DNA from 3 places in the Parabacteroides johnsonii DSM 18315 genome. Region 2 is predicted to be linked to each of the others. Evidence: riboswitches for the same ligand, from Rfam matches in the RefSeq annotation. Region 2 holds a riboswitch; each other region holds the start of a gene.

Region 1 (8,119 bases), 1.9 Mb from region 2:
TCGCATAACGGGGAGTATTGGAAAAACTCGATCGACTACCAGATCATGTTCTTTAAGAAGTTCTTCGATAAAAACAAAGGAAAGGATTAACCGGATAGGACTGGTTGTGAAATCCCTATATTTTGAAATCAAAGAGGGTGTGCCGAATATTGGTATTCATGGGACGCAGACAACGCATACGAGCGCAGATTAACGCAGATATTATTAATTATCAGCAAAATAAATCTGCGTCCGTCTGTGTGTTCTGCGTCATCTGCGTCCAGTGATATCAAATTGACACACCCTTCTCTTTTTTAGCTTAACCCTTCGATCACGCCGTTCACGATGTCGATGCGTTTTGCCTGCGGGTCTTTCGGTAGTCCCGGCATACGCATGATCTCGCCCATGATAACGACGATCATCTCCGCACCGTTATTGATGATGATGTCACGCACTTTCAACTCAAAATTCTTGGCCACCCCGTATGCTTTCGGGTCGGAAGAGAACGAATACTGTGTCTTGGCAATGCAGATCGGGTAGTGGGAGATGCCGAGGCTTTCGATCTGTTTGATTTTCTTGTCCGCCAAGGTCGTGTAGACAACGGAAGCGGCTCCGTAGATCTGTTCGGATACCTTTTTGATCTTGCTGCGGATCGGTTCGCTGTCCTCGTAGATGTATTTGAGCGGGGCGGAAGGTTTCTTTTCGATCGTGTCGACCACCAATTTCGCCAACTCGGCACCCCCTTCGCCACCGGCAGCAAATACGTTGTTCATACAGAAACCTACACCGATCTCGCGACAATGTTCTGCAACCAGCGCGATTTCCTCGTCCGTATCGGATGCATATCTGTTGAAGGTCACGATCACTTCCTGGCCGAAACGTTTCATATTCTCGACATGCTTGTCCAGGTTCTCGAAACCGTTTTTCAGCCCTTCTATATTCTGTTCTTTGATCTTGTCTTCCGGTACGCCTCCATGCAGCTTCAAACTCTGGGCCGTTGCCACGATAACCGTCAGTTTCGGTGTCAATCCGGCTTTGCGGCATTTGATGTCGAAAAACTTTTCAGCTCCTAAGTCGGCACCGAAGCCGGCCTCCGTAATGACATAATCACCATACGTCAGCGCCATTTTGGTCGCCAGGACAGAGTTGCAGCCATGTGCGATGTTGGCGAACGGACCTCCGTGTACGAATGCGGCCGTGTTCTCGGTTGTCTGTACCAAGTTAGGCAGGAGGGCGTCTTTCAGCAATACCGTGATCGCTCCGGCCACTCCAAGGTCGTTTACGGTGAAAGGCTTGTCATCGTTCGTATATCCTAACAAGATATTGCCGACGCGACGTTTCAGGTCCTCGATGTCCGTTGCCAGACAGAGAATCGCCATGATTTCCGAAGCGGGCGTGATGTCGAAACCAGTCTCTGTCGGTACGCCGTTGGCCGATCCTCCCAGGCCGGAAACGATGTTACGCAAACTGCGATCGTTCACATCCAGCACACGTTTCCATTTGATTTCTTTCAGCCCCTCGCAGGTATTACGCGTCTGGTAGATGTAGTTGTCCAGCAATGCCGTGATCATGTTGTGGGCGGAAGTAACCGCATGGAAATCCCCCGTAAAATGCAGGTTGATGTTTTCCATCGGCAACACCTGCGAGTATCCGCCTCCGGCAGCTCCGCCTTTCATACCGAAGCACGGGCCCAGTGATGGTTCGCGCAAAGCGACGACCGCCTTTTTACCGATCTTGTTCAATCCCAAAGCCAGCCCGATCGAAACGGTCGTCTTGCCGATACCCGCTTTCGTAGGAGTGATGGCTGTAACCAGGATAAGGTTGTGTTGTTTGATCTTCTCTTCATCGATCAGATGGAGAGGTATTTTGGCGATGTATCTGCCGTAATTCTGAACTTCTTCGCGCGGGATGCCTAATCCGGTCGCGATTTCTTTTATCTTGCGCAGAGAGACCTCTCTTGCAATTTCTATGTCCGATTTCATGTCTTATGTAAGTTTAAGTGGAAAACAAAAGTAAATATATTTTTATATAATAACAAAATGAAAGCTCGGGTGGTTTACAGGTGGTAATTCTCTCCCGATAAAAGTGTTAAATTGATAAATGTTGGTCTTTTTGACTTTTGAATATGCAATATGTAATATGTATTTGTTGTTTTGTTGATATTTTGTAAACCAGAGTTGGCAAAATATATACATTTAGCTATCTATTCTCTTAAAGAATTATAAAATAGACCTTCTTGTATGGAAGTAGTAGGGGTGGGTTTGATAATTTGTTTACTTTTGCATCGTGATGATGATAAAATGAAATCAAAAATCAGTTTTAATGTGATAAAAAGAAAGTGTTAGAATCTTTAAACCAATTTAGAGGAGATATGAATTATGTCAACAGCAAGATTTAGTTTAGCAGTAATTGCATCCAAAGTATTTGAAACAGAAACTTGGTTAAAAATGGTATCAGAGTGTTTCGGGGCCCGTTCGATATCCAAGCAGGTTTGCTCGGACAGCCAGGAAACAAAATGGGAACTTGCGCTCAAGCAGCAGCAGAAGGAGGCCCATTCGCTATGCCATCATGCAATTCATAAACTGATCCCGATGGCAGGTGCATACCAGCAGTCCATGTTGGAGGCTGTATCCCAGGCCAGTTCGATATACGCTCCGGACGAGGCGGAGGCTATTTGCCATGCCGGGAATAAGGTGCTGGATGAGATCTCGAATCATATTTCCGCTATCTTGTATAACGCCCGTAAGACGCGTGAAGCCAACCGCAAGGCCAACAAAATGGAAGATTCGCATATGAAAGCAGTCATATATCATAATTCGGTCCTGCCTTATATCGAGATGCTTCGTTTCCATATAGACAGCCTGAATGCGATAATAGCATAGTTTAGATAGATATACTATTGGATGATCATCAGGGAAAAGTATGGGAATATTTTTCCCTGAATTTGTTTCCGGTCGGAAGTATAGAACTCTTTCCCGGTCCCGACATTCTCAAAATAGTGGAAGTTCGCTTCCGGATGCAACTGGATGCAGGTATGGACAGCCTCCACGCATTGGGACAGCTTCATGATGACGATCACATAGCCGGCCTTGATTTTTTCCGACAATTCTTCCGCTGTCAGCGTTCCGGGTATGACGATGATCTGTTCTTCCTGTTTGACGATATGCAAGCCGGCTAAGGCTCCTGCCGCAATGAAGGCTGGGATTCCGGCGGTTCGTTCTACTTCGATGCGGTTCTCCCTGAATTTGTCGTATATATATTGTATGGAAGAGTAGAACCCGGCATCGCCTTCCGCCACAATGACCACCTTTTTCCCTTCGTCCCAAGCGGATGCTGCCTCTTCATACAAGGCATCGTAGACTTTCCAGGCTTCGGTGCGGTTTTTACTCATCGGAAGCGTGAAGAGCCGGATCGCGGATTCGCCGATTCCCAATTCTTCAATAATACGGGCCGCACGGGAGAGGAGTTGCCCGTTTTTGTTCATGGTGGCGGGACAATAGATGATCTCGGCCTGTCGGAGCTTTTTCAAGCCTTTCAGGGTGATCAGTTCGGGGTCTCCCGGACCGAGCGATACGAAGCAGATGGGGTACGACATATGCGTTTGATTTATTTGATGTGCAAAAGTGAGGAGAATTGAGGAACTTTCCAAATCGGCATTCCACAATTGTGGGGATAATTTCTACATATCCTGTTCCACAATCTTTTTTAGTTTCATTCTGTCTCAAAGTATGAAACTAAAGTTTCTGCCGCATGAAACTAAAGTTTCCCCGGATGAAACAAAAGTTTCAACCTGATGGAACTCTTGAAACTTTTAAAAGCAGTGAAGAATGTTTCAGAAGGAGAATACCGTTTTATGTTCTTTGGCATATAATTTGTATTTAATGGGGCGATTAGAAAAAGGTAAATAGATTGTTTAAAATTTTAGGTTATGAAGAAGTTAGTATTGATGATGGTTATGGTGGTTTCGTGTGTCTGTATGTCTCAAAACGGTTATGCGCAGGCAGGGCAGGACGAGAATATGGATATCGATATGTTGAGTATGAAAAATTTCTATGCGGTCGATATCGTCGATGTGGATCTTGCCACACAGGAAGCGATTTACAACGCTTATGAAAATTGCCTGATCAAAGAGGTGTACAAGTCGAATGGTGGCGGCAGCCCTATCCAGTATAAGGTCTCTCTCGAGACGACTGATCAGCGGAATCTGGTTGTCGCTTTCGACGAAAGCGGCCATGTGCTGAAAGTCATGCCGGAAGACGAATATCTGGCGGCTCGTAAGAAAAACTGATTTGTCTGCCACTTTTCTCTTGAAAGAAAAGTAATATTATTATATTTGCCCTTTGAAACAGGTTTCCCTGTCCTCCTTACAGGACAGGGATGAAAAGGGAACCGGGTGGGAATCCCGGACAGACCACGCTGCTGTGAAACTTCGGTAACATACCGGCAATACTCAATGCCACTGATCGGGGGATCGGGAAGGTGTCCGGGGATGGAAGTAAGTCAGAAGACCTGCCGTTTCGGTTTAGAAGAGTCTCGTCCTCGTGGGGTGGACAACGCTCGCCTGGTTATAATAAAATAATATTGAATATGAAAAAATGCCTGGCAGGGTGCTGCCTGCTTATGTCGTTGTGTGTCGCATCCTCGTGTACGACCAAAAACAATCAACGGACCGACAAGGTGGAAACGACGGAAAAAAGCGCGTTTTCCGGTGTCCATATTGTACCGGAGTATGCCCGTGGTTTCGAATTATCCTATCGGGACGGGTATGTCTTGCTGGATATCCAGGACCCGCAGAATGAGGAAAGTACGACTTTCCATTATGCGCTTGTCAGGAGAGGAACGAAACCGGCCGGCATCCCCGAATCGTATACTGTGATCGAGACACCCATCAGAAGTGTTATCTGTATGACATCTTTGCAGTTGTCCAATTTTATCAAGATGGGCGAACTGGACAAGGTCGTAGGGGTGACCAGTACCCGGCATCTGTTCAATAGAGAGATGAACGAACGTCTCAAGAGCGGGAAGACCGCCAAAATCGGTATAGAAGGGAATTTCGACAACGAGGTGATCATGAGTATGAACCCCGACCTGATCCTTGTTTCGCCTTTTAAACGGGGCGGATATGAGACCTTGAAGGATGTCGGTATCCCATTGATCCCGCATTTAGGCTATAAGGAGATGACGCCGTTGGGACAGGCGGAATGGGTGAAGTTCGTCGGTCTGTTGGTGGGACAGGAGCAAAAGGCAAACGAGACATTCGACGCCATCGCGGCCCGTTACAATGAATTGAAGGAGCTGACGGCGGAAGGAAAAGTGAAGAAACGTCCGGTCGTGTTGAGCGGCGAGATGCGGGGCGGTAACTGGTATGCCGTAGGAGGGGAGAGCTTTCTCGCCCAGCTTTTCAAGGACGCCGGTGCCGACTATTTCCTCAAAGACGATAAACGTTCGGGAGGTGTGACGCTCGATTTCGAAACTGTCTACAACCAGGGTGACGAAGCCGATTACTGGCGCATTGTGAACAGCTATCCGGGTACGTTCAGCTATGAGGCATTGAAGGAGCAGGACCCGCGTTATGCCGATTTCCGTGCCTTCAAAGAGAAAGGGATCATCTATTGCAACATGAAAGATACGCCTTTTTACGAAAGTATGCCGACCGAGCCGGAAGTCGTACTGGCCGACCTGCTGCATATATTCCATCCGGACTTGCTGCCCGATCATACGCCTGTTTATTATGCCCGACTCAAATAAGCTGCACGAATGAGACATTCCACTACTTTTCTTATGTTGCTCATCGTAGCGTCTATCCTGGTCCTGATGTTCCTGAATTTGGTGTTAGGATCGGTGTCTATCCCGTTGAAGTCTGTCTGGAACATTATTTGCGGACTTGGAGACGAGCCGGTGACTTGGCAGAATATCGTCTGGAAATCACGTCTTCCGCAGGCATTGACTGCTTTGGTGGCGGGAGCGGGCTTGGCGATAAGCGGCTTGCAGATGCAGACTGTTTTCCGGAATCCGCTGGCGGGGCCTTCCGTGTTGGGGATCAGTTCCGGTGCGAGTATGGGCGTGGCCTTCGTGGTGTTGTTGAGCGGTAGCCTCGGAGGAGTTGCGCTTAGCAAATTAGGGTTTATGGGAGAAATTGCGCTTTCGATTGCGGCTGTGATCGGTTCGCTGTCGGTGATGGCGTTGATCGTATATGTGTCGCAGAAGGTGAAAGGGAACGTGACGCTACTGATCATCGGTGTGATGATCGGCTACGTGGCGAATGCGGTGATCGGCGTGCTAAAGTTCTTCAGCGTGGAGGAGGATATTCGCGCCTATGTGATCTGGGGGTTAGGCAGCTTCTCACGTGTTTCCGGCAACCAGATGATGCTGTTTGTTGCGATCATGGCGATTCTGATCCCTTTGTCGTTCCTGTTGATCAAGACGTTGAACCTGATGCTGCTTGGCGACGGCTATGCCCGTAACTTGGGATTGAACATCAAGCGGGCACGTCTTTTGGTGATCACCTCGGCAGGAGTGCTGACGGCGATCGTGACGGCCTATTGCGGACCGGTCATCTTTCTTGGCCTGGCCGTTCCGCACCTGTGCCGGGCCATTTTTCAAACCTCCGACCACCGGGTCCTGATGCCTGCCGTCTTGTTTGCCGGTGCCGCATTGGCGCTCGCCTGTAACCTGATTGCCCGGATGCCCGGCTTCGAAGGGGCTTTGCCGGTCAACTCGGTGACTGCCTTGGTCGGTGCTCCTGTAGTGGCCTCCGTACTATTCCGCAAACGTAAGAACGAACTGAACGAATGATGAAACAAGATACGATCCATATACATGATCTCTCTATCGGTTACCGGACAAAGAACGATACTAAGTTGGTGGCAAGCCATATACAAGCCCGGATTTATAGCGGAGAATTAACCTGCCTGTTAGGGGAGAACGGAGTCGGGAAGTCGACGCTCTTACGCACGTTGTCGGCTTTCCAGCCGAAGTTGGGAGGTGAGATCGCCGTCTTGGGACGTGATGTGGATAGCTATTCGGACAAGGAACTGAGCACGACGATCGGTGTGGTCTTGACGGAGAAATGTGATATCCGGAATATGTCTGTGCGGGAGTTGGTCGAGATGGGACGCAGTCCCTACACCGGTTTTTGGGGGCGGTTGGGCAAGGAGGACAAGCAAGTCGTAGAAAAATCGATCGCTCTGGTACGGATCGAGAACCTGGCCTCCCGCATGGTGCATACCCTCTCGGACGGAGAACGGCAGAAGGTCATGATCGCCAAGGCGCTGGCTCAGGAAACACCTGTTATCTTTCTGGACGAGCCGACCGCTTTCCTCGATTTTCCGAGCAAGGTGGAGATCATGCAATTGCTCCACCATCTGACACGAAGCACGAATAAGACGATTTTCCTCTCCACACACGACCTCGAACTGGCGCTCCAGATCGCCGACAAGATTTGGCTGATGGACCGGACGAACGGGATTACGACCGGTACGCCCGAAGACCTTGCCCTGAGTGGCCATTTGAGCGGTTTCTTCGCCCGCAAGGGGATCGTGTTCGACACGGAGACCGGCTTGTTCCGTATTGATAACCAGTATTCGAGAGAGATACGTCTGACCGGTCACGGACAGAAGTATGCGATGGTCCGTAAGGCGCTCCAGCGGAACGGCATACGTGCCGGTAGGCATGTGGAGTCGCCTGTATGGATCGAGACGGGTGAGCTGTCTGCCGGTTCTGCATTCCTGATCCACCAGTCCGATGGATGTACGCTGTCTGCTGATACGATAGAATCCCTTTTGCAACAGCTTTCCATCTGACAAAAAAGCCTAAAAGGAAAAACTTTTCCCGCCTCATTTGTTATTTCTATCAAAGAACAGTAGAGTCTTCGGAGAAGCAATTGATCTCTTATACCTTCCGGAACTCGGATAAAATTAAACGATATGAGAAAGTATTTCCTTTATGCTTGCCTGTTGTTCGCAGGTGTGTTTACCGCTTGCGATAACGATGATTCGGACGGGATTGATCCGTCGATCCCTTTCTACCAGAATTTGGGTGTCGAATATAATGTTACGCAGAATCATACCCATATAGGCGCAAATTTCAATAAGTATAACAGTGAAGGAGCCAATCTGCGCCTGCCGGCCAAAGGTATTCT
Region 2 (8,119 bases):
GAAACCAAATAAACATCTCCCTGGTTGTCTGTCACCAAGTTTACAGGATTTGTTACCACTTCGATCTTCTTCGTCTCTTGGAAAGATGTTAAATCGACAACAGATACAGTCTTATCATACCCAACCGGAGTATTATAATCCAAACCACCGGAATTCGCCACATATAATTTATTATTGGCAACTACCAATTGCTCCGGATTACGGCCAACTTTTACTTTCTGTTCGATTTCTAAAGATGCCGTATCCAAACGGGCTACATAACCATCATACAAGGACACATATACTTTTCCTTCATTAGCTGTAAAGAAACGAGGTAATAAGGCATCACCACTCGATTTGATCTGTTTGATAGATTTACCACTCAAGTCTGTCACTTCGATAATGCTGGAACCATAAACAGCTATATACATTTTAGAACCATATACAATCATATCGTTAGCCGTGTCACCCAATCCTCTTTCATTCACGTTCATGAAAGTATCAACAGTCATCGTCAACGTATTCAGATTGAAACATGAAAGGCCAGCATTGTTGCTCCCCATCTTTCCACTATTCAGAAAATAGATACCACCATTATCTACAGGTTCTGGCTCCGGCTCCGGGCTGTCCGGTGTGAGGTCCTGGATTTTCACACTTGCCAAAGCCTCTGATTCTCCCTGTGCATTACATGTAACCACTATAATATATGTATCGGCAGTTACACTGGTTTCAATAGCATAGCTGTTTGTTCCGACTTCAACTTCACCCAATTTCGTATCTCTACCCTTTCCATCGGCAGACAGATAAATAACATATTTAGTGATATTGGATACATTTTCCGGGGCAGTCCATTTCAATGTACCTTTAATTACTCCTTCAACCTGATCCGTATCTGTAAAAGTGACCCCAGTCACAACTTCTGTCGGAACAGTAAGCTGATTTTCATCTTCATCCTTACATCCTGTAAAGACAAAAGACATCAGTGCACATAGGACTGAAACAAAAAAAATACTTTTCTTCTTCATACTATTTCTATTTTATCTAATTAATATGTAATACTTAAACTAAATCTCCATGAACGCCCCGGCATCGGATAATACTGAATAATGTCATACGTTTTATCTGTCAGATTCAGGATATCTCCCTGCACCTTGAATGTACACTTCTTCAATGCAAAACTCCGGTTTACAGAAAGACTGTGTTCGATATATGAATCTATTTGATTTGCCTCTATATTCTGCGGAAGGGCATAACGGTCACCTGCTGCCACAAGCGTATAGGTCACATTCACCCAAGGGTTTTCCAATGATGCCGAAACAGACCCCGAATGCCGTGGGGTATAAGGTATCTGGTTCTTATAGTTTTTTTCTTCCGGGTCAGTTACATCGATCGCATCCTGATAGCTATAAGAGGACAAGAGCAAGAGGGAAAAAGCCTTATATAAAGGTATATTGGCACTTAGATTTACATCTATCCCCTTTATCTCCACTTCTCCCATATTCATCATTTTCCAGATGTACATATTCGGAATGGCGACAATCTTATCACTCACCTTATTATAATAGCCGTCAACAGAAACACTTAACAGGCGTATAAAAGGACTTATCTCATCATTCCATGTAAACCCGATATTATATTGAGTTGCTTTTTCCGGTTTCAAATTGACATTCCCCATACGCAAATAATACAGATCCGTAAAAGTCGGGACACGGAATATATCTTTATAAGAAGCCCGAATACGAAAAGACTGTTCCTGGAACGGACGCCAGGAGATACTTACTGCCGGAGAAAGCCTTTTCTTATCTGCCGGCCTATCTCCATTCTCAACCTTGTCCGTTATATAAGTGCTCAGCAAACTGGCTGTAGCTGTCAATACCGGGCTTTTATATTGTATAGCAAATGCAGTAAGTGAAGTCCAACGTTTGGGAGTCGGAGCATTTACGAAATTGTTTACCAAAGTATTTCGCGCGATATCCGTATTCAACGAAAAAGAGACATAAGAACAGGGTGTATACAAAATCCCAGCCGATCCGTAATATTCGTTTTGAGTATTCAGATCTTCCTGTTTGCCTCCGGAATATTTATTGCTGATATCGCGATACTTGCTGAACGAATAATTGTATTTGGCATTTACCTGGAATTTCAAGCGATCAAACCATTCGTTCTCATAATGAAGCTGTGTAAAAAAGTTATTATCCCATACCCGTTCACGGGCATTGCTATTATAAAGAATTACCGAACCGGGAAGTCCCCGTTCCGAATCGTAATAATAAACCTTGCCATTCAGTTTTCCACCCTGTCCGAAATGACCATACACATTTCCTTCCAGACGAAGAGACTGAACATCGCTGTTCTTACGGGTTTCTTCTGTAACCTCCTTACCGTTTATCAGTGTAAAAGGATAATCTCCTTTTGCACTCAACCAATCTGCATGCAGAGATGCGGACCACCGATTTCCTATTCTCTGCTCATAACGTACCACCGGGTTGAACAATCCGAATGAACCTCCTTTCAGTTTCACATAAGCATTATAGGATTTTTCCTTAAACAGGGGGGCAGCAGTCTTTATACTCAACGCCCCCGCCGAAGCATACATCCGTGCTGTCTGGAAGATGTCGTCAGCCTGGCCGATCGATAGGGAGATCATATCGACATTGTCCAAGGAGAAGCGACTGATATCCACTTGGCCACTCTGTGCGTCCGTGACTGTCACCCCGTCGTAACTGACAGCCGTATGTTTGGCGCCGAGGCTGCGGACGGAAACAGTTTTCAACCCTCCTATACCTCCGTAATCCTGCACCGTCACACCGGAGAACCGCTTCACCGCTTCCGACAAGTCCTGAACGCCGAGCCGTTCCATCCCCGCCTTGTCCATTACCTGAAGCGGCGTGCTCTCGCGGGTTGTGGAAGGGCGTACCTTTCCCAGCACTTCGACACCCGAAAGTTGGTGATAGATCGTTGTGTCCACCTGCGCATACAAAGCGACAAACGGGAACAGCCAAGCACATAATAAGCCCGACAATCGTTTTATAAATAAATTCTGCATACCTTTCGATTCTTCAATCCCTTTACCCGAGGGACCAGATACTGAATAATGGCAGGTTTTCTGGCTTGTTCTCCCCTTTTCTATTGGCAATTGACAATGGATAATTGCCTGCTAATGGCAGCCTTCCCAGCGAATCAATTAAAAGTTGAGAGTAGTTATTCGCATTTAAACTTTCAACTGACTCACCAGTGGCAACAAGATTTGCCGGGGTTTCAGAACTTACAGCTACGGGTACAGCTCCGGACTTTCACCGGATTCCCTTTTACTAACCGTCAGCGGAAGCAAATACGGTTACACCATAATCCGACCACAAAGGTAGAAAAAACAGATGAGTAATCCTTTTTATTTAACAAAGTAAAACATTTCACCCATTTTCCACTGGCAAAGCGTCATATCTCGCTTAGAATCTTCTATCTCTACGATTTACAAAATAAGCTATTCCCGCTATTTTGGTTCATTTCAGAACTCGATTGGTTCATTTTAGAAGATGTTGAAATTAGTTGAATATTTAACTAAGTACAAAAAGACTCAAAAAGTAATATTTCCGGTTTTCGGAAATTCATAATTCGTAATATTGCAACCGAAGATTTGAATAGGATTAAGGAAAAAAGAGATTGTATGGGAGAAATAAAAGGTTATATCTCACAGGTTATCGGTCCGGTCGTGGACATTCATTTCGATAATGGCAAGGAAGAAAAGATAACGCTTCCCCGCATCCACGACGCAATGGAGATAACCCGCCCCAATGGAAAGATTCTGATTGTGGAAGTCCAGCAGCACATTGGGGAAAACACGGTCCGCACCGTAGCAATGGATACGACAGACGGACTACGGAGAGGAATGGAAGCCGTTTCACACGGTTCGCCCATCACGATGCCGGTCGGCGACCAGGTAAAAGGGCGTTTGATGAACGTAACGGGAAACCCCATCGACGGAATGACCGAACTCGACAAGAAAGGGTCCCTTCCGATCCATCGTGAACCGCCCAAGTTCGAGGACTTGACCACCAGCCGCGAAGTCTTGTACACCGGCATCAAGGTGATCGACCTGCTCGAACCTTATTCCAAAGGAGGCAAGATCGGTCTGTTCGGAGGAGCCGGCGTAGGGAAGACGGTCCTTATCATGGAGTTGATCAACAACATCGCGAAAAAAAACAACGGATTTTCCGTCTTTGCCGGTGTGGGTGAACGTACACGCGAAGGAAACGATCTGCTGCGCGAGATGATCCAGTCCGGAGTCATCCGATACGGCGAAGAATTCAAGAAAAGCATGGAGGCCGGTCATTGGGATTTGTCCAAGATCGATTACGACGAACTGGCCAAGTCGCAGGCAACACTGGTGTTCGGGCAGATGAACGAACCGCCGGGAGCCCGCTCTTCGGTAGCCCTTTCGGGACTGACGATCGCCGAGTCTTTCCGCGACCTGGCGGCAGAAGGGGAAACGAAAGACATCCTTTTCTTCATCGACAACATCTTCCGCTTCACGCAAGCCGGTTCGGAGGTGTCCGCCCTGTTGGGACGTATGCCGTCTGCCGTCGGTTACCAACCGACACTGGCCACCGAGATGGGAGCCATGCAGGAACGCATCACTTCCACCAAGAAAGGTTCCATCACTTCCGTCCAGGCAGTTTATGTGCCCGCAGACGACTTGACGGACCCGGCTCCGGCAACGACCTTTACGCACCTGGATGCCACAACGGTATTGAGCCGTAAGATCACCGAACTCGGTATCTATCCGGCCGTCGATCCGCTGGAATCCACTTCGCGCATCCTGGACCCGTTGATCGTGGGCAAAGAACATTACGAAACGGCACAGCGTGTGAAACAAATCCTCCAACGCAACAAGGAGTTGCAGGATATCATCTCGATCCTCGGCATGGAAGAACTTTCCGACGAAGACCGTCTGACCGTCAACCGCGCCCGTCGTGTACAGCGTTTCCTTTCACAGCCGTTCTCCGTAGCGGAACAATTCACCGGCGTGCCGGGCGTCATGGTCCCCATCGAAGATACGATCCGAGGGTTCAAGATGATCATGGACGGAGAAACGGACGACATCCCCGAACAAGCCTTTTTGAACGTAGGCACGATCGAGGACGTAATGGAAAAAGCAAAGCGATTGGCAGAACAAGCAAACGAATAACGGATATGAGACTGGAAATTGTATCACCGGACGGCATTCTTTTCGAAGGCGAAACAGAACGTGTTTCCTTTCCGGGAACAGCCGGTTCATTTGATATCCTCCCCCATCATGCCCCGCTGATAGCCGCCCTCCGAGAGGGAACCATCCGATATGAAAACGATGGCAAAAGAGGCGAACAGGCCATTAAGAGCGGATTCGTGGAGGTGAAGGAGGATGACATATCTGTTTGCATCGAATAAAAAAGTATACGACATGACTGGGTGGTTAAAATTTAAGCTGATGGGATTGATTACATTTATCAATGTAGCCATTGGTGTGACGTTAGGAGGATTATTGTACACGATCTGGCCGGATCACTATTTCAAATGGTATCCTTCTATTCCGATCTTTTACTGGGTAATGGCAATAGCAATGACCTATATACTCGACCGGAAGAAAAAAAAGAACGGCGATGTAACGATTACCGCTTTCATGGTAGTCCGTTTCTGCAAATTCACGCTTGCCGTCGTTTTCCTATGGCTTTACGCCGCACTGGTCAGAGAAAACTTGAGGATGTTCGGCTTCACCCTGATGCTTTTCTATTTTATCTATTTGGGGTTGGAAACGTATACGGTTTATCTGTTTGAAAAGAAAAGAATGAAAAGAGAGAAAAAGGAAAATGATGAACAATCTCAAAAATAACAGGTTGATATGGACAGTGTGGCTGATGTGGCTCTGTTTTCTGGCTCCGGCCCATGCAGAGACCCAAAAGGAAGGCATCGATGTCCAGGATATTGTCTTTTCGCACATTCAGGACGCTTACACCTGGCATATTACCGAATGGAACGGAAAGGAGATCGCCATCTCCCTGCCGGTGCTAGTCAGGAGTGAAGAGCACGGATGGGATATGTTCCTCTCCCACCATTTACATCACGGCAAGGTGCATCACAACTATTATATTGCCACCGAAGGCGAACACGCCGGCAAGGTGGTGGAAAAGAACAGTCGCGGAGAGGAGGTGCGACCAGTCGACTTGTCGCTGACCAAGAATGTTTGCGGCCTGTTCCTGAGTTGCGGTATCCTGCTGTTCGTAGTTCTGCGGACCGCTCGTTGGTACAAGAGACATCCGAACCAGGTTCCGCGCGGGTTTACCGGTCTGATGGAAATGACTATTTCCTACATACAGGACGGTGTCATCAAGGAATCGATCGGCAAAGAAGAGTACAAGCCATTCTCCTCTTATCTGCTGACAGTCTTCTTCTTTATCCTGATCAACAACCTGATCGGAATCATCCCGGTCTTTCCGGGAGGCGCCAACATCACCGGCAACATTGCGGTTACGGCTGTCCTGGCGGGATGTACGTTTATCGCTGTCAATCTGTTTGCGACAAAGGAATACTGGAAAGAGATATTCTGGCCCAACGCACCGATCTACCTGAAACTGCCGTTACCGATCATGCCCTTCGTTGAGTTTTTCGGCGTATTCACCAAGCCGTTTGCCTTGATGATCCGTCTGTTTGCCAATATTATGGCGGGACATACGATCATCCTCGCGCTCACCTGCCTGATCTTTATTACGGTATCGATGGGGTTACTGGTGAATTTCGGAATGACGATCGTTTCGGTGCTGTTCTGCGCGTTCATGAACTGTCTGGAATTGCTGGTGGCTTGTCTGCAAGCATATATATTCACATTATTATCAGCTAATTACATTGGTCTGGCTAAGGTTAAAGATTAAATATATCAGGTTACTAATTTAAAGTTTAAAACACTATGTTATCGACTATTTTATTACAAGCAGCTGCCGGAATGGGCATAGCGAAGATGGGAGCAACAATCGGAGCGGGATTTGCCGCTATCGGTGCAGGTATAGGTATCGGTCTGATCGGAAAAGGAGCTGTCGAAGCAATCGGCCGCCAGCCGTCTGCAGCGGGCGAAATCCGTACCTCGATGTTGATCATGGGTGCTCTGGTTGAAGGTGTGGCGTTGTTTGCCATCGTGGTATGTTTCCTGGCTTTATTCCAATAAAAAGTAACAGGTTATGTCATTATTAACACCGGATTCGGGACTTCTGTTCTGGATGATCGTTTCATTCGGGATTGTCTTTGCCATCCTTTCCAAATACGGATTTCCTGTCATCATCAAGGCAGTGGAACAGCGGAAGGCCTACATCGACAATTCTCTTGAAACGGCTCGCCAGGCGAATGAACAGCTTGCCAATATTCAGGCCGAGGGAGCCCGGATACTTGCCGAAGCAAAGGAAAAGCAAAATGCTATCCTGAAAGAAGCCTTTGCCGAAAAGGAACAAATCATCGACGAAGCTCACCGGAAAGCTGCCGCCGAAACCCGTTTGCAGGTGGAAGAGGCTGCTCGGCGTATCCGCGAAGAGAAGGAGAAAGCAATCCGTGAAGTCCGTTCCGAGATTGCCGACCTTTCGATCGCCATAGCAGAAAAGGTGATGAAAGAAAAGATCAGCCGCGACAAGGAACAACAACAAATCATCGACCGGCTGTTGGATGAGGTATCGTTTTGTAAATCGTAACGTATGGATATAGGAACAATCTCTTCCCGATATGCGAAAGCCCTTTTCTCCCTCGCAAAAGAGAAAGGACTGGAAACAAGGGTATACGATGATATGAAGATGCTGGCAGACAGCTTCTCGCTCGAACCGGAACTGCGGATCGCCCTCGGCAATCCGATCCTCCCGGTAGAGGAAAAACTCAAGCTGCTGACGGCAGCAGGCGGCATAGAGGTCTCCGACCTGTATGAACGTTTCATGCACCTCGTACTGGAACATAAACGGGAAAGCCTCCTGCTTTTCATGGCACATATCTATATCCACCTGTACCGGAAAGACAAACGCATCACCCGCGTGCAGTTCGGCACCGCAGTTCCGGTAAGCGAAGAGGTAAAAGAACACCTCCAGGACAAGCTGAAGGAAGAGACAGGCAGCACCATCGAATTTTCCGGCATCGT
Region 3 (8,119 bases), 1.4 Mb from region 2:
ACTGAACAGTATCCCGCTGGCCAACGGCATGATACAGGCGGGAGAACGTATCGTCGACCGGGGCGAGATCATTGACAACCATACTTACAACGTGCTCCGTTCCCTTAAGATCGTACACGAGACCAAGTCCGGGGGTGCCCAGCGGCAAGGTATTATCATGGGAGGCCAGTTCGTGTTGGTATTCGGGATTCTCTTCTGCTTCTGGCTGTACCTATGGTCTTTCCGGTTGAAAATCCTGCATAACAGGAGGAATGCGCTTTTTCTTGTACTATGCGTATTCGTGAGTTGCATCCTGACAGAGCTTTGCGTGACGTACGGATTGTTCAATGTCTATATCCTCCCGTTTGCTATCGTGCCGATCGTCGTGCGTACGTTCTTCGACTCGCGCACGGCACTGTTCACACACCTGATCATCGTGCTGATCTGCTCGCTGATGGTACCTTTCCCGCACGAGTTCCTGTTGCTCCAGGTGATTGCCGGCATGGTCGTGACATTCAGTTTGCGAGATTTGTACGAACGTTCTCAACTGATCCGTTGCGCTTTCTTCATCTTCATGTCTTACGCGCTCTGCTACATCAGCCTGTCCATCTATCAGGAAGCGGACTTCAAGAAGATCAACTGGATGATGATGCTCTATTTCGGCATCAACTTTATCCTGCTGATGTTTACATACATATTAGTATATATGTTAGAAAAGACATTCGGCTATGTGTCCAGCATCACGCTGGTCGAGCTTTCCAACATCAACACTCCGATCTTGAAAAAACTATCTGAAACATCTCCGGGCACCTTCCAGCATTCCTTGCAGATGTCGATCTTAGCGTCGGAAGCGGCTGCAGCCATCGGAGCGAACGCACAGCTTGTACGTACAGGAGCCATGTATCATGATATCGGCAAGATGGCGAATCCGGCATTCTTCACCGAAAACCAAAGCAGTATCAACCCGCACGGCCAGCTATCGTTCGATCAAAGTGCGAAAATCATCATCAACCACGTGAACGACGGTGTCAAGATCGCGGAAAAAGCGATGTTACCCAACGCCATCATCGACTTTATCCGTACCCATCACGGACGCGGAAAAGCCAAATACTTCTACAACTCTTTCAAGAACCAATACCCCGACCGCGAGATAGACGAAGAGATTTTCACCTATCCGGGTCCGAACCCGTTCTCGAAAGAGACAGCCGTCCTGATGATGGCCGACTCTGTCGAAGCGGCCTCCCGTAGCCTGAAAGAACACACGGAAGAAAATATACGCGCCTTAGTCGACAAGATCATAGACGGACAGATCGCCGACGGACTGATGCGAAACGCCCCGCTGACATTCAAGGATGTGGAAACGATCAAGAATGTCTTTGTGGAAAAACTGAAGATCATGTATCACACGCGGATCAGTTATCCGGATTTGAAGAAAGGGAAAGATTCATAAATTCCAGCAATCCTGCACAAGCATCCTCCAGCAGATCGAGGACCAGTTCGAAGCCTTCCGCTCCGCTATAGTAGGGATCGGGGACATGGTCATACAGCTTGTTCCGGGAATACTCCGTCATCTGATGTATCTTTTCCACGGATTCCAAATCCGGGGCTTTTCGTTTAAGATCGTCTATGTTACGATGGTCCATGCCGATGATCAGGTCGAAGTCGAAAAAATCTTCCGTACATACCGGACGGGAGATCGAATCCAACTTATATCCCCTGCGGGCTGCATGCGAACGCATACGCGGGTCAGCCTTTTCTCCTGCGTGATACCCAATGATACCGGCAGAATCGACTTTGATCCGGTCATCCAGTCCTGCATCATGAACCAACTTCTTCATCACTGCCTCAGCCGATGGTGACCGGCAAATATTTCCGAGGCACACAAACAATATTTTATATTTTTCCTTCTTATCCATACTTTCTTTCATTCTTTAATTCTTTCATTCTCTAATTCTCCACATCATAATGCACGATCAATTGCTTGAACGGCAAGTAGCGTTGCATTTCGGTATGTACCGATTCCAGTATCTCGCGTACCGGAGCGATCGCGGCGGCAATCTCTATCTTTAAAACAATTTTCCGGATATGAAGGGTTTGTACACGCGTTATCGGCGGAGTAACCGGGCCAAGCACACGTTCACCCAAACGACGACGCAAGTTTTCGGCATATAAAACCGATAGTTCCTGCAAAACAGAATCATTCCGACTGCGCAAGACAATCACGATCAAACGGTAGTAAGGCGGATAACGAAACATACTCCGCTCGCCCAATTGAAGACGCACCATCTCCTTATAAGCGAAACGTTCCACCATCCGGATCAGAGGATGATCGGGAGCGGAGGTCTGCAAGACAACTGTCCCCCGCTTATCCCGCCTTCCGGCACGGCCGCTCACCTGTACCATCAACTGGAAGGCACGTTCGTGAGCTCGAAAATCCGGGAAGTTCATCAGACTGTCGGCATTCAGGATACCGACCACACTAACATTCCCGAAATCCAGCCCTTTCGACAACATCTGGGTTCCGATCAATATCTGTGTCTTACCTTTCTCAAAGTCTGCGATGATCCGCTCATAAGCCGTACGGGTACGGGCAGTATCGAAATCCAGACGCTCGACTTTGGCAGAAGGGAAAAGAGTAGCTATCTCCTCCTCCACCATCTCGGTCCCGAACCCCATCGTACGAAGTTCCGGGCTCTGGCATTCCGGACACTGGTGAGGCAACTGGATTTTATATCCGCAATAGTGGCAAACCAACTCGTTACGAAACTTATGGTAGGTCAGGCTGACATCGCAATTGACACAATGGGGAACCCAACCGCAATCCTTGCACTCAATCACCGGAGCGAATCCCCGGCGGTTCTGGAACAGGATCGCTTGTTCTCCCTTCCCTAACGCCTCGCTCAACTTTTCTACCAAGACCGGCGAAAAGAGCGTGTCTTTCATGATCTTCTTACGCCTCAACTCCTTGATATCGACCGTCAGTATTTCCGGCATCAGCCGGTCGCCATAACGGGTAGTCAGCTCCACCAAACCATATTTGCCGGTAGTGGCATTAAAATAGGAATCGATGGAAGGGGTGGCAGAGCCCAACAATGTTTTCGCCCCATGCATAGCGGCCAGTACCAACGCTGCATTACGGGCATGATAACGCGGTGCCGGGTCCTGCTGCTTGTAAGTGTTCTCATGTTCCTCGTCTATAATAATCAAACCTAAATCCTTGAACGGCAAAAACAAGGAAGAGCGGACGCCTAATACCAGCATCGGCTCGCCCGTATGCAACAGCCGGTTCCAGACTTCCACCCGTTCGTTATCAGAGAACTTGGAATGATAGACCAACAACTTATCACCAAACAACTTGGCAAGCCGTTCTGTGATCTGGGTCGTGATGGCGATTTCAGGCAGCATATACAAAACCTGGCGTCCCATCTTCAACACCTCGTCGATCAGCCGCATATAGACTTCCGTCTTTCCACTGGAAGTAACGCCATGCAACAGGCAGACTTCTTTCTCCCGGAAGACATCATGTATCTCCCCGTAAGCCTTCTCCTGCGCCGCACTTAAAGGGGTAAGGGGTTGCAAACGGCAAACCGGAACCTGCAACCTTCCTACCTCCTTCTCATAACTTTCCAGCACACCTCGCTTCAGCACACCATCCAATATGGCCGGAGAACAACCGCTGCTCTCCAACAATTCCTTCTTCGACAATTCGCGTACCAGTGCCGGATTAAGCGCATGGCTGAGTTCCAAGAAACAGATCAGCAAGTGTTCCTGCTTCTTCGCCCGTTTGAAGTCCGCAAACACAGCCTGTAATTTTTCTTCCTCCTTATACGCCTCGGCAAGACGGATAAAGGTCTGCATCTTCGGCACAAAGCCCCGTTTCAGCTCCTCACTCACCTCAACTGCCCCCTTAGCCATCAGGGAGGCGACCACAGGCACGACATTCCGTAGTCCGGTTTTCTTTTCCAGTTCGGAAACCGTCAGTTTCAAGACGCCGGAAAAAGCATCCAGCACAGCTTGTTCATTCGGCCGCAGAGGGCCGTCGGCTTCGAACTCTTCATTATAGGTTACAGCCGTTTCACTCTCCAATTTCAGGCCGGAAGGCAAAGCCGCCTTATAGACATCTCCTAATTTACACAAATAATAGGAGGCGATCCATTTCCAGAAACGAAGTTGCGGACGACGGAGCACAGGCGTAGCGTCCAGCAAGGCGTAAATCTCCTTCGTCTCGTACTGGCTATCGGGCACACGCTCGTGCACATCCATGACGATAGCCGTATAATAGCGCTTCTTTCCAAAATGGACGATCACCCGGCAACCGGGTATTACCGTCTGTTCCAGATCGGGCGGTATGCTATAAGTATAGCTGTTCTCCAACGGAAGCGGGAGTATAACGTCTGCGTACTTCATTCTTATCCTTCTTTATACGAACCCATGTTCATAGCGATGCCAAAAGTAACAAAAAAGGCCGGACTGCTAAAGCCCGGCCTCTGTTTATCTGATCGCAAATCTTCTTTATTCCCTTTTTAAAACAGGATAGCAGCCGTAATCGACCAGCCTCGGTTCTTACCGTTTAATTCAAACTTTGATGCGCTATAATCATCCGTCAAGCCGAGGGCATAATTGAAACCGACCTGTAAATGTTTGATCAGTTCCACACCGGCACCCAAGTTCAAACCGGCATTGAAACTCTTTGCCTTCAACTGGTCTCCGACCGATCCCGGAATATCCCAGAACTTATCGCCGCCCACCCGGAAACCGACATACGGACCGGCTGACAGATACCCTTTGACAATAGGCAAACCGAATTTCCATTTCAGGTTAACCGGAACGTCTATATAGTCATTCTTAATATCTTTCTCGCTCTTCACGCCTATCCCTTTTTGCGAATACAGGATAGCCGCATCAAAACCGACTCCCATTACCGGGGCCATCACCTCCACCATCGGACCGATATTAAATCCGGTCACATTATCCTTTCCGACAATCTCTTTGTTGAAATGGACAGAGGATATATTCAAACCGCCTTTTATACCGAACTTAATCTGGGATTTCGCAGGTACGGCAATCAACGCCATCACAGCCAACAATATAAGCCCAACAATCTTCTTCATACTTTTTCTTTAATTAGTTAATACGAATTACAAATAAACGCACTTTTCCAATAATAAACAAATATCACCGCCTAAGTGTTGCTTCCCCCCGTAAAAGGAAAGCATGAATCGGAGGCGGAGCTCATCCCGCACACAGATTCATGCCTCTTTTCCTAATTATTATGGCAAAATAATTAAAAACAAGTAAACAGACTACGGGAAACGGGAATTAAGAAAGACAAAAGCCTACGGCTTCACTGTTCTCTTCCGGCCTTTCCTCGAAGCCGTCGAAAAATATGCGTTGCAGGTCTTCTGACTTACTTCCGGTATGAGCGCCTTCCCGACTCGCGTCAGTGGCATAAAAGAATTGCCCAATCCGTTTTGAAGCTTACAGCAGCGGGACTGTCCGGGATTTACACCCGATTCCCTTTTAATCCTTTTCCGCAGATGGCGAAGCAGGAACAATGCATGGGACAAATATAGCGATATTTTCCATATATTTCTCATATATTGTCCATCTTCTTACAGAAAAATACAGACGCGACAAGCATCCTTTCGGTTCCTGCTGCCAGTGCCACAAATATTACACTCCTGTGGCACAACTGTGCCATGCTGAGGAAACGGTTGTGCCATGCAAGGGAAACGGCTGTGCCATGCCGAGGAAACGAGTGTGCCATGCCGAGGGAACGAATGTTCCACCGGTAGAATTCTTCTTACTCCTTACGGTAGGCTTCGACAGCTGCTTGAACGGAGCCGTACATCAACAGCAGATGGCGGGATTGGTTATAGGGAAGGCTCAATTCTTCAGCGACCATGCGAGTTCCACGGTCGATAAGTTTCTGATTGGTGAGCTGCATATTGACCATCCGGTTTCCTTTAACCCTCCCCAATCGGATCATAACGGAAGTGGAAATCATATTCAGGATCATTTTCTGTCCCGTTCCGGATTTCATACGGGAACTGCCGGTGACGAACTCCGGTCCGACAATCATTTCGATTGAGACATCAGCCTCCATCGCCATCGGTGAATCAGGATTACTGGAAATGGAGGCGGTCAGAATGCCCTGTTCACGCGCTTTGCGAAGGGCACCGATCACATAGGGAGTCGTCCCGGAAGCAGCAATGCCGATCACGGTATCCTTCGTATTGACCTGATACTCCAACAATTCCTGCCAGCCTCGTTCCTCATCGTCTTCGGCATTCTCCACCGGATTCCGGAGGGCGGTATCGCCACCGGCTATCAAGCCGATAATCAGTGTGGGAGGCATCCCGAACGTCGGGGGGATTTCGGAAGCATCCAAAACCCCTAACCGTCCGCTGGTTCCGGCTCCCAGATAAAAGATTCGTCCGCCTTGCTGCATACGGGGAACGATCTGCAAAACCAATTCTTCTATTTTGGGTATGGTCCTTCGGACAGCCAACGCCACTTTCTGATCTTCCGTATTGATATCTTCGAGCAGCTCCCGGACGGACTTCCGTTCCAGGTCGTTATAGAGAGAATCCTGTTCTGTTATCTTGATGAATGACATAGCTTATTACAATTTGCAAGTGCAAAGCTACTAAAAATATCACATTCACCTGTTAGTGAATTTCAGGCAAACGGGCTTGCTTACCCGGATATCTTTTTCCGTATCTCTCAACAAGCCGCTTTGTTTGTCTATTTCGTAAACCTGCACAACATTACTGTCCCGACAGGCGCAAAGCAGAAACTTGCCGTTGGGAGTGATGACAAAATTACGCGGATGAACACCGGTCAGCTGATAGCCAACCTTTGTCAGTTGCCCGTTTGCCGGATCGATAGAGAAAATCGCGATACCATCACCTTTCAGACGGTTGGAAGCATACAGGAAACGGCCATCCGGTGTGATGTGTATATCGGCACTGCCGGAGGCATGCAACGTGTCGGCTTCTACAGACTGGACCGGAGTCAGATTGCCTTTGTCGTACTGCATGAAAACGACGCGGCCGGAAAGCTCGCCGATCAGGTAAGCCCATTTGCCGTTCGGATGGAAAACTGCATGACGCGGACCTTCTCCTGCCGGCAAACTGAAAGATGCAGGCGTTCCTTCCCGCAAGCCCAAGCCCTTATCGGAAGCGATGATATCATATTTATAAATCCGGTCTGTCCCCAAGTCATTGGCATAAAGGTAGGCTTCATCCGGCGAAGCATACACGCAATGCAAATGTGGAACCGCCTGGCGTTCAGAACCCGGTGTTCCTCCTTCATACGCATATACTTTAGCCGGTTGCAGAGTGCCATCGGCCGAGATCGGGAAGACACTGATACTTCCGCCGTTGTAATTGGCTGTGACAGCCATCCGGCGCTTACTGTCCACCCAGATATAGCAAGGAGCACTCCCGTCCGTCTTCTGCTCGTTCAGCAAAGAAAGTGTCCCGGTATGTTTGTCAAACGAATAGGCGCATACTTTTGCATCCGGAACAGCGGTTTCACTTACCGAATAAACAAACTTGCCATCCTGGCTCACTGCCAGATAAGAAGGGTCCTGGATACCCGACAGGCTCTTCACCGGCCCAGCCATCCCTTTCTCCACATCGAACCGATACAGGTGTATGCCTGGGTCCGTAGCATCCGCATACGACCCGACAAACAAAAACAATTCACTCTCCTTTTGCATACACGATGTCACTGCCATAATTAACAACCCTGCTAAAAAATACTTTAATTTCGACATACCTATTTATAATTAACCGGAAAACGCATTTACTTCCCGCATTTACCTTTCAGCCATTCAATACGCTCCGACTGCTGTTCCGGATATGTCCAATGACCGGTTTCGAGGTAAAGATGCAAATCCTTCGCTCCCGGAATAACATTGTAGGCCGAATACATGGAAGTCGGCGGACAGGTCACATCATTATATCCCCAGCTATACCAGCCCGGAGCGTTCACACGGCGGGCAAAATTCACGACATCGAAGTAAGCAAGCGTTTCCACTTCGTTTGCCACCGGCTGTGCATTCCGGTAATAATGCGGCCAGCCTCCTGCACGTTTGTGCAGATAACCGGCATAATCACACAAAGCCGGATAG

Evidence for each region. Region 2 has a riboswitch for cobalamin ahead of NQ564_RS17395 (TonB-dependent receptor). Riboswitches for the same ligand answer to the same signal wherever they lie in the genome.
Region 1: it holds a riboswitch for cobalamin, as region 2 does, so the genes downstream of both, NQ564_RS05765 (ABC transporter substrate-binding protein) here and NQ564_RS17395 (TonB-dependent receptor) in region 2, are expected to answer to the same signal.
Region 3: it holds a riboswitch for cobalamin, as region 2 does, so the genes downstream of both, NQ564_RS11850 (porin family protein) here and NQ564_RS17395 (TonB-dependent receptor) in region 2, are expected to answer to the same signal.

Annotation. Positions count from the first base shown of each region.
Region 1 covers NZ_CP102285.1:1,397,872-1,405,990, forward strand. The annotation lists gene NQ564_RS05740 (alpha/beta hydrolase) at 1-90, shown strand, start outside; gene NQ564_RS05745 (formate--tetrahydrofolate ligase) at 294-1,961, opposite strand; gene NQ564_RS05750 (glutamine synthetase) at 2,427-2,861, shown strand; gene NQ564_RS05755 (precorrin-2 C(20)-methyltransferase) at 2,876-3,574, opposite strand; gene NQ564_RS05760 (hypothetical protein) at 3,908-4,267, shown strand; cobalamin riboswitch at 4,309-4,510, shown strand; gene NQ564_RS05765 (ABC transporter substrate-binding protein) at 4,567-5,727, shown strand; gene NQ564_RS05770 (FecCD family ABC transporter permease) at 5,737-6,774, shown strand; gene NQ564_RS05775 (ABC transporter ATP-binding protein) at 6,774-7,781, shown strand; gene NQ564_RS05780 (hypothetical protein) at 7,905-8,119, shown strand, end outside.
Region 2 covers NZ_CP102285.1:4,250,140-4,258,258, reverse strand. The annotation lists gene NQ564_RS17400 (DUF5074 domain-containing protein) at 1-1,004, opposite strand, end outside; gene NQ564_RS17395 (TonB-dependent receptor) at 1,025-3,025, opposite strand; cobalamin riboswitch at 3,059-3,341, opposite strand; gene atpD (F0F1 ATP synthase subunit beta) at 3,644-5,164, shown strand; gene NQ564_RS17385 (F0F1 ATP synthase subunit epsilon) at 5,170-5,403, shown strand; gene NQ564_RS17380 (hypothetical protein) at 5,417-5,845, shown strand; gene atpB (F0F1 ATP synthase subunit A) at 5,823-6,881, shown strand; gene atpE (ATP synthase F0 subunit C) at 6,917-7,171, shown strand; gene atpF (F0F1 ATP synthase subunit B) at 7,185-7,685, shown strand; gene NQ564_RS17360 (F0F1 ATP synthase subunit delta) at 7,689-8,119, shown strand, end outside.
Region 3 covers NZ_CP102285.1:2,868,192-2,876,310, forward strand. The annotation lists gene NQ564_RS11835 (HD family phosphohydrolase) at 1-1,429, shown strand, start outside; gene NQ564_RS11840 (low molecular weight protein-tyrosine-phosphatase) at 1,392-1,907, opposite strand; gene priA (replication restart helicase PriA) at 1,927-4,386, opposite strand; gene NQ564_RS11850 (porin family protein) at 4,503-5,090, opposite strand; cobalamin riboswitch at 5,355-5,551, opposite strand; gene murQ (N-acetylmuramic acid 6-phosphate etherase) at 5,783-6,598, opposite strand; gene NQ564_RS11860 (lactonase family protein) at 6,644-7,762, opposite strand; gene NQ564_RS11865 (acetylxylan esterase) at 7,792-8,119, opposite strand, start outside.